Geotalea uraniireducens: one gene and its partner. The protein of the gene in region 2 interacts with the protein of the main gene of each other region in a pairwise test. Links are inferred from orthologs where the notes say so. Each region holds a gene or a part of one and is shown on either strand. Other genes may lie near its edges.

Evidence for each region.
Region 1: the proteins of secD (region 2) and pheT interact in binary tests that used the Escherichia coli proteins (3 or more experiments, as listed by UniProt). The link is inferred for Geotalea uraniireducens from one-to-one orthologs.

Annotation. Positions count from the first base shown.
Region 1 is NZ_AP027151.1:2,265,898-2,268,912, reverse strand. It holds pheT (phenylalanine--tRNA ligase subunit beta), read right to left. Parts: upstream 2,707-3,015; coding sequence 295-2,706; downstream 1-294. Other genes in the region: pheS (phenylalanine--tRNA ligase subunit alpha), read right to left, coding at 2,756-3,015; QMN23_RS10520 (integration host factor subunit alpha), read right to left, coding at 1-196.
Region 2 is NZ_AP027151.1:3,316,395-3,322,416, forward strand. What follows is about bases 726-3,667. They hold secD (protein translocase subunit SecD), read right to left. Parts: upstream 3,027-3,667; coding sequence 1,425-3,026; downstream 726-1,424. Other genes in these bases: secF (protein translocase subunit SecF), read right to left, coding at 726-1,414; yajC (preprotein translocase subunit YajC), read right to left, coding at 3,069-3,395; tgt (tRNA guanosine(34) transglycosylase Tgt), read right to left, coding at 3,460-3,667. Outside these bases: QMN23_RS15495 (tetratricopeptide repeat protein), read right to left, coding at 1-490; more of secF, read right to left, coding at 503-725; more of tgt, read right to left, coding at 3,668-4,587; tRNA preQ1(34) S-adenosylmethionine ribosyltransferase-isomerase QueA, read right to left, coding at 4,670-5,701; QMN23_RS15525 (SpoIID/LytB domain-containing protein), read right to left, coding at 5,709-6,022. UniProt on the Escherichia coli protein: Part of the Sec protein translocase complex. Interacts with the SecYEG preprotein conducting channel. SecDF uses the proton motive force (PMF) to complete protein translocation after the ATP-dependent function of SecA.

The DNA.
Region 1 (3,015 bases), 1.1 Mb from region 2 along the record:
CGGTCTGGGGGTTGCGTCCGCGACGATCAGCTTTTTCCTTAACCACAAAATTGCCGAATCCAGCAATTTTAATTTTCTCGCCTTGCTCCAAGGTTTCCTTGATCAAGCCGAAAACACGCTCGACGAGATCTGCAGACTCCTTTTTCGAGAACCCCACCTTTTCATAAATCTGCTCAACAATATCGGCCTTGGTCATACATATCCCTCAGTGTTTATTGCATTATTTTCAACTAAATTCGCTTACCTAAGGCGCTTGGTTTTATATCACAGCGAGTCGATATAATCAACCTGTTTTTACCTGATCGAGACATCCAGCTTCTTTTGCAGATTGCTTACAACCCGCTGATGCAGCGATGAAACTTCATCATCGTTGAGAGTCTTCTCCCGGGAACGATAACGCACTCTGACGGCGATACTCTTGTATCCGTCAGGAATATTTGGACCTTTGTACAGGTCAAAGATCATTGCCTGCTCTATTTCACCAATTTTTAGCCCGTAAATGCTATCAGTGATAGAATCTGCTGGCAGTTCTTCAGCCACCAGCATGGCAATATCGCGGTACGAATCAGGGAACCGCGAAGGAGGCACAATGGTCACTTTCTCATTATGCAAGGCAACTAATTTTTCGAAATTCAGCTCCAAATAGAAAACCGGTTGTGATATCGCGAAATTTTCTTGCACATCCGGATGGATTTCACCAAAAGAGCCGAGTAATTCGTTGCCGTGGAAAACGGAGCATGATTTGCCCGGGTGATAATAGTGTTGGATGACTTCTTGCCGGTAGGATATTCCCGAAAACCTAAATGACGCGAAGATATTCTCGATAACTCCTTTGACATCGTAAAAGTCAAGCGATTCATTGCTCTGGTTCCACCCGTCGGTGAATCGTTTTCCGGTCAACACCCCCCCCAGGTAAAGAGGCTCATGGGGGAGTTCAGCCCCTTCTACCGGTTGGTAAATCCTCCGAAGTTCGAACATCTTCAGGTCCAGTGAGCGATAATTCAGATTGCGGGCGGTAGTCTCCAGAAGACCAGGGAGAAGCGTGGTTCGCATAACCGACTGTTCTTCAACAAGCGGATTGCGGAGCTTCACGACTGTGCGCCGTTGATCTTCGCTATCGAGACGAATTTTGTCAAGATGGCCGGGAGCCATGAAGCTGAAGGTGATCACTTCATTAAAACCTTGACCGGTCATCAGCGACTTGAGTTGCCGTTCGAGACGTAAGTGGGAGGACGGACGGTCAGAGAGAACCCGGGCTTTAGGCATGGTTACCGGGATCTTGTCATATCCGTTCAGTCGGGCGATTTCCTCGATCAGGTCGATTTCGCGTTCCACATCGACGCGAAACGACGGGACGGTAACCAATAAAACACCATTGGCTTCTGAATCAGGCTTGACGACCATCTCAAGACTTTCCAAGAGTCGGGTCATTTCGGCGCTGCTCAGAGAAATGCCAAGCAACGAAGTGCAACGGTCAATGCGGAATGGGATCGTTCGTGGTGCGATCTGCTGCGGGTAGACATCGATAACCCCTGCCGCAACAGCCCCACCGGCAAGTTCGGCGATCAGTGCAGCTGCCCGGTCAAGCGCCCGTGGCAGGATGTTTATGTCGGCCCCACGCTCAAAACGGTGTGAGGATTCGGTGTGTATCCCGAGTCTGCGGGCGCTTTTGCGGATCGCGGAGGGAGAAAAATACGCACTCTCCAGCAGGATATTAACCGTGGTATCCTGAATTTCAGAATTTCTCCCCCCCATGATCCCGGCAAGCGCTACTGCCTTTTCGGCATCCCGAATGGTCAGATCGGCGGTAGTCAGGGGGCGTTCCTGGCCATCGAGAGTCAGAAAACACTCCCCCTCTCCGGCGCGCTGGACAATAATCGAACGATCGGCAAGAAAATCGGCGTCGAAGGCGTGGAGCGGGTGACCATACTCCATTTGTACGTAATTCGTCACATCAACAACGTTGTTGATGGAACGCAGTCCGACCGCTTCCAGTCGTTTGACAAGCCACGCGGGAGACGGACCGATCGTACAGCCGCCGATGTGCCGAGCCGTGTAGCGCGGGCACAGATCGGGATCCTTGATGATAACTTTTGCCAGTGACTGCACATCGGTCGCTGACTCGTTAATAGCGATCTCCGGATATTTAACAGACTTACCGAGTTTTGCGGCGATTTCGCGGGCAATCCCGATTACGCTGAGACAATCGGCTCGGTTCGGTGTCAAGCCAATCTCGAAAATGGTATCTTTGAGGCCAAGCGCATCAAAAACCGGCCCCCCAAGCGGGGTTGTTTCCGGTAAGATCATGATCCCGGCCGATTCGTTAGCAAGGCCAAGTTCCTTTTCGGAACAAAGCATCCCGCATGATTCTTCGCCCCTGATCTTTGATCGCTTGATTTTAAAATCGCCGGGAAGTACGGCGCCAATCCGGGCAAGGGCAACTTTGTCGCCAGTCTTGAAATTCTGTGCGCCACAAACAATCGTGAAGGTCGTAGTCCCGTCATTGACTTGACAAAGTGACAATTTGTCCGCATTGGGATGTTTGTTCTTTTCCTGGACTACCGCAACAACGACGTCATCAAGCCCGCTTCCTACGTGCTCTATTCCCTCAACTTCCAGACCGAGCATCGTCAAAAGATCGGCCAATTCGGCAGACGGCAGTTCGAAATCGACAAATTCTTTGAGCCAGTTATAGGTAACTATCATAATTTCACACTATCCACTTTGTAGTTGTGTTTCACTGAGAGATTTGCGGTTAGAATTGGCCCAGAAAACGTACATCGTTATCAAATAGCAGCCTCATGTCGCCAATCCCGTATTTCAGCATGGCGATACGCTCAATGCCCATGCCGAAGGCAAAACCCGAAACAGATTCCGGATCATAGCCCACATGTCGATATACTTCCGGATCAATCATGCCCGCTCCCAGAATTTCCAGCCATCCACTCTGCTTACAGACCCGGCATCCTTTGCCCTTGCACATGACACAGGCAATATCGACTTCGGCGCTCGGCT
Region 2 (6,022 bases):
CGAGAAAGCGGGACCAGGCCTTGATCGCCTTGTCGGGCTGTTTCAGATCCTCCATATAGACGATCCCGAGATTGTAGAGGCTCTGACCATGTTTCGGATCAATCTGCTGCGCCTTCTCGAAATTGGCGATCGCCCGGTCGAACCAGCCGAGCCGACGGAACATGATCCCTTGGTCGGTAAGGACATTCGGATTGTTCGGCTTGAGCTGGAGCACCTTGTCATAGGCGTTGATCGCCTTCTGCGGCTGGTCGGTATCGAAGTAGTCATTGCCGAGCTGGAGCCAGACCTGCACATTGCCGGGGTCCTTGGCAACGATCTTTTCCGCTTCGGCGATCCGTTGCTGATAGTCGACGGGTGAGCCGCCGCCAACCGGCACGCCGCCCGTGGCCGGCAGCGAGCTTTTCTTGCCGCTGACCCCGATGACCAGGTAACCGCCCAGAAAACCGACGAGCAGTGCGACAACTACATACAGTACGGTCTCCTTCTTCACAGGCGGCCTCCTTTATGCCTTGCTCGCCTTGGTGCGCCCTTCCCACACCGCGACGATCGGGCTGGCGACAAAGACGGACGAATAGGTGCCGACAGCGATCCCGATCAGCAGGGCCAGAGCGAAGTCGTGGATCACTTCGCCGCCGAAGAAGAACAGCGAACCGGCTGCCAGGAAGGTGGTGAGCGACGTAATGATCGTTCGCGACAGCACCTCGTTGATGCTGACGTTGAAGATACTCGTCAGGGAATCCTTGGTATTCTTGTGCAGGTTCTCCCTGATCCGGTCGAAGACAACCACCGTGTCGGTCAGCGAATAGCCGGCGATGGTCAGCACGGCGGTGATGAACAGCAGGTTGACTTCCTTGTTGAGGACGAAGAAGACGGCGAACATCGCCAGCACGTCATGCATGGTGGCGACCAGCGCCCCGATGCCGAACTGGAAATCGAACCGCCAGGCAATGTAGATAACGATTCCGACCATTGAAATCATCACCGCCACCAGGGTGTCCTGGCGCAGCTTGTCGCCGATCGCCGGACCGATTTCACTGGAACTCTCCACGACAAACTGGTTGCCCGGCAGTTCCTGGCGGAAGGCGTTCTCGATGGCGTCGGCGGCTTTCCCCTGCTGGCCCGCGGCCGTTTTCCCGACCTTGATCAGCAGTTTGTTCCCTTCCTTGATCTCCTGCAGGTTGGCTTCCTTGAGGTTGTGCTTGGCCAAAGCCGCCCGGGCCTCCTGAATCGGCACCGGTTGGGCGAATTTAAGCTGGACCGCCGTCCCGCCGGAAAAGTCGATCCCCATGTTGGCGGCACCGCGGGCGATCTGGATGATGCCGATGATCCCGAGAATGGCGATGATCGAAGAAATGACGAACGAGATGTTCTTCTTGCCGATGAAGTCTATTGTGGTTTTGCCGATAAATTCCATGACGTTCCCCCTAGATGCTCAGTCGCTTGACCCGCAGGCGCAACAGGGCGAAGTCGAAGATCGCCTTGGTACCGACGAGGGCAGTGAAGAGGTTGATGATGACCCCCAGGCTGAGGGAGACCGCAAAGCCCTTGACCGGCCCGGTGCCGAACTGGAAGAGCACCGCCGCCGTAATCAGGGTGGTCACGTGGGAGTCCATGATGGTCAGGAACGCCTTGTCATAACCGGAATCAAGCGCCGCTTTCGGTGGCTTGCCGAGCCGCTGTTCTTCGCGGATCCGCTCGAAGATCAGCACGTTCGAGTCGACCGACATCCCGATCAACAGGACGATGGCGGCGATGCCCGGCAGGGTGAGCGTCGCACCGAGGGCTGCCAGCGCCCCCATCAGGTAAAGTACGTTCAGCACCATCCCGAAATCGGCCACCAGCCCCGCCATTTTGTAGTAGATCGCCATGAAGATGACGACCAGCGCCACCCCGACCAGACCGGCAATCAGCCCCTTGTTGATGGAGTCCTGGCCGAGGGAGGGACCGACGGTCAGGTTCTGGACGATATCGACCGGCGCGGGGAGCGAACCGGCCCGCAGGACAATCGCCAGGTCAGAGGCTTCCTTCTCGGTGAACGAACCGGAAATCTGGGCGCTGCCGCCGGAAATCCGCTCCCGGATCACCGGCGCCGAGTAGATGGTGTTGTCGAGGACGATGGCGAAGCGCTTGCCGACATTGGCGGCAGTGACCTGATCGAAGAGCCGGGCGCCGGTCGAGTTGAACTCGATGGCAACGTACGGCTGGTTGAACTGGGAATCGATCCGGACCTGGGCATCGGTCAGCAGGTCGCCGGTGATCATCGCCTTCTTCTTGACGACGAGCGGCGTCTCGGTGACGGCGCCGGTAGTCGGATCGGTCCGTTTCTCGACCAGGATCTCGTCATCTTCGGGGATCGTCCCCGGGGTGGCAGTGGCGGCATTCACCGTCTCGTCCACCAGTTTGAACTCCAGGCGGGCGGTCCGGCCAATCAGCTCGATGGCCCGCTTCGGATCCTTGATCCCGGGGAGCTGAACGACGATATGGGTTTGCCCTTCCCGGGCGATTACCGGTTCGGAGACGCCGAACTGGTCAATCCGGTTGCGGATGGTCTCCAGCGCCTGGGCAACGGCCCGGTCCTTGCGCTCCTGAATCTCCTTGTCGCCCATCTTCAGCTGGATGCTGACAAACCCGCCGTCATCATAGGGGGGAACGAGCTCCATGTTCGGATACTTGTCCTTGATCAGCTTCTGGGCCGCTTCGGCGGTTCCCTTGTCATAGAAAGTCATCCCGACCCGATCACCGCCGATCCGGCCGATCTTCTTATAGCGGAGCGTCTTGGAATTGAAGACGTCCTCCAGATCGGTACCGATGAGATCGAGCGTCCCTTCCACGGCTTTCTGGGTCTCCACATCGAGCACCAGGTGGGTCCCCCCCTGGAGGTCGAGGCCGAGATGGATCTTGTCCTTGGGCAGGACCCCGGACCACCAGGACGGCAGGGGAGAAACCAGGGTCGGGGTCAGGTAGAGCAGCGAAACGATGATGAAGAGCGCAATGAGACTGAAGCGCCAAGTTAGCCCCTTGGACATGCGCGAAGCTCCTTTCGAACGGTCGTCCCCGAAGTGGGGCCGTTACTTGTCGGTCTTGGAAATGCTGGCGATGAAGCCCTTGGTGATCTTGATGCTGACCCCGGAAGCGATTTCCAGCATGACCACATCACCGTCGATTGCCGAGATCTTGCCATGGATACCGCCGGCCGTCACCACCTGGTCACCCTTTTTGAGGGCGTCCAGAAGCGACCGGTGCTCCTTGGCCTTTTTCTGCTGGGGCCGGATCAGCAGGAAATAGAAAATCCCGAACATGAAGATCAGCGGCACGATGTTCATGATCGCCGACTGCGCCCCGGCGGGTTGCCCGCCTCCCGGCTGTGCTGCCATGGCAAATGCAAGTCCTAACATTGAATTACCTCCGACGTTTAATGATAACAAAGCAAGTGTAACGCAGGCGGCGCGAAGGAACTTCCTACGCGCCGTCAAACGATTGTACGCCCTGCCTCTTGGAATAAAACTCGCGGCGGAACTCGGCAAAGCGGCCCGCGGCCACCGCCTGGCGGATCTGTCCCATCAGCGCCAGGTAATAGTGGAGATTATGGTACGTATTGAGCCGAGATGCAAGGATTTCGCCGCACCGGTAGAGATGACGGAGATACGCCCGGCTGAAATTACGGCAGACATAACAGTCGCACTCAGGATCGACCGGTCCCGAATCCTCGGCATAGGCTGCGCCCTTGATATTCACCCGACCAAAGGAGGTAAAGAGCATCCCGTTCCGGGCATTGCGGGTCGGCATCACGCAGTCGAACATGTCGAAGCCGTGCCAGACCGCCTCAACCAGATCCTCCGGCGCGCCGATCCCCATCACGTAGCGAGGCTGATCGTCAGGCAGGAACGGTGCGGCATATTCCATCACCTCGTACATCAGTTCCTTTTCCTCGCCGACCGACAGGCCGCCGAGGGCATAACCGTCGAAACCGATCTCCCGCAGCTCCGCCGCGCTCTGCTCCCGCAGGTCACGGTACATCCCCCCCTGAACGATGCCAAACAGCGCCTGGTCGTGCCGCTGCTGTGCCGCCCGGCATCGGCAGGCCCAGCGGGTCGTCCGTTCCAGGGAGTTCCGGGCATACTCGCGGGTCGCCGGATAGGGGGTGCACTCGTCGAAGCACATGGCGATGTCGCTGCCGAGGGCCTCCTGGATGGCAACCGCCCCTTCGGGGGTGATGACATGGTACGAGCCATCCAGATGGGACTGGAATTTGACCCCTTCTTCGGTGATCCTGCTCAGCTCGTTGAGGCTGAAGACCTGGAAGCCGCCGCTGTCGGTCAGGATCGGCCGGTCCCAGTGCATGAAACGGTGCAGCCCGCCCAGCCGGCGGATCAGTTCGTGTCCCGGCCGGATATAGAGATGATAGGTATTGGCGAGGATGATCTGGGCGCCGATGCCGGTGAGCTCCTCGGGAGTCATCGCCTTCACCGTCGCCTGGGTGCCGACCGGCATGAAGATCGGCGTTTCGATCGTCCCATGCGCTGTTGCCAAAGAACCGAGCCGCGCCCGGCCATCCTGTCTGATTACCTTGAAATCAATCGCTGCCAAATACACCTACCAGGGGTAAGCCACCGGAGCATGCGTCACGGGAGCGACTCTCGTCAGTCCCCGGCGCCCCGCCGTGAGCCGGTTAATAGATAAACATCGCGTCACCGTAGCTGAAAAAACGAAACCGCCGCGCTACCGCCTCGGCATAGGCGGCGAAGAGCAGCTCCTTGCCGGCAAACGCCGAAACGAGCATCAGCAGGGTCGATTGCGGCAGATGAAAATTGGTGATCAGGGCGTCGACCGCCTTGAACCGATAGCCGGGATAGATGAAGATATCCGCGTCGCCCTCCCCGGCCGGGATCGTCCCGTCAGCCGCGGCGGCATACTCCAACGCCCGACAGACCGTGGTCCCGAGGGCAACCAGCCGGCCGCCGCGAACTCGGCACTGCCGAATCGCCTCGGCCGTCGTTTCGGGAATCAGATACCGTTCCCGGTGCATCCGGTGTGCCGCCACCTCCTCGACCCGGACGGGGAGAAAGGTCCCCAGCCCCACGTGAAGGGTCAGCGGCGCAACCACCACCCCCCGCTGCGCCAGTTCGGCCAGCAGCTCGGGGGTAACGTGAAGGCCGGCGGTCGGTGCTGCCACCGCACCCCGGTGCCGGGCAAAGACCGTCTGGTAACGTGCCCGGTCGGCAACGGCCGGCGCGCGGCGGATATAGGGCGGCAGCGGCATGGCGCCATTGCGGTCGAGCCACTCGTCGAACCCTGCCGGCGGGCTGAACGAAACCGCCCAGGTCTCCCCCTCGCCGGGGCCGAGCACTTCGGCGGTCACCTCGCCGGCGAGCCGGATGAGCAGTCCCGGCCGGGGCCGTTTGGAGCAGCGCAGCAGGCAGTGCCACACCTCACCGGCAGCGGCCAGGCGTCGGACCAGAAACACCTCCACGGCACCGCCGCTCTCCTTGCGACCGTGCAGTCGGGCCGGGATCACCCGGGTATCGTTGATCACCAGCAGGTCGCCGGGGCGGAACCGCTCGACGATCTCCCGGAAAGGGATCTCGCCGCGGGCACCGGTCGCCCGCTCCACCGTCATCAGCCTGGTGGCGGCCCGGTCCGGCAACGGCTCCTGAGCGATCAGCTCGGGTGGCAGCGGGTAATCGAAATCGGCGACGAGCAACGGTTGGCTACCGGTCATCGAATTTTTCCAGCCGGGCACCGGGATAGTAATAGCTCAGGATCTCCCGGTAAGAGAAACCGTCGGCGGCCCGCTGCTTTGCCCCCCACTGGCAGAGGCCGACGCCGTGGCCATACCCCCGACCGGTAAAGACCGCCGCATCGCCGGTAATCCGCACGGTGAAATTGGTGCTCTTGATAACGGTATAGCCGACGATCTTGCGGAAAGCGACCGCCGGCACGGTGGCCGTCCCCCGGGCCGAGACAAACGCCAGCTCGGTCAGCCGGCCGCTGTCGTTCCGCTTCCCTTCCCGGATATCGCGCA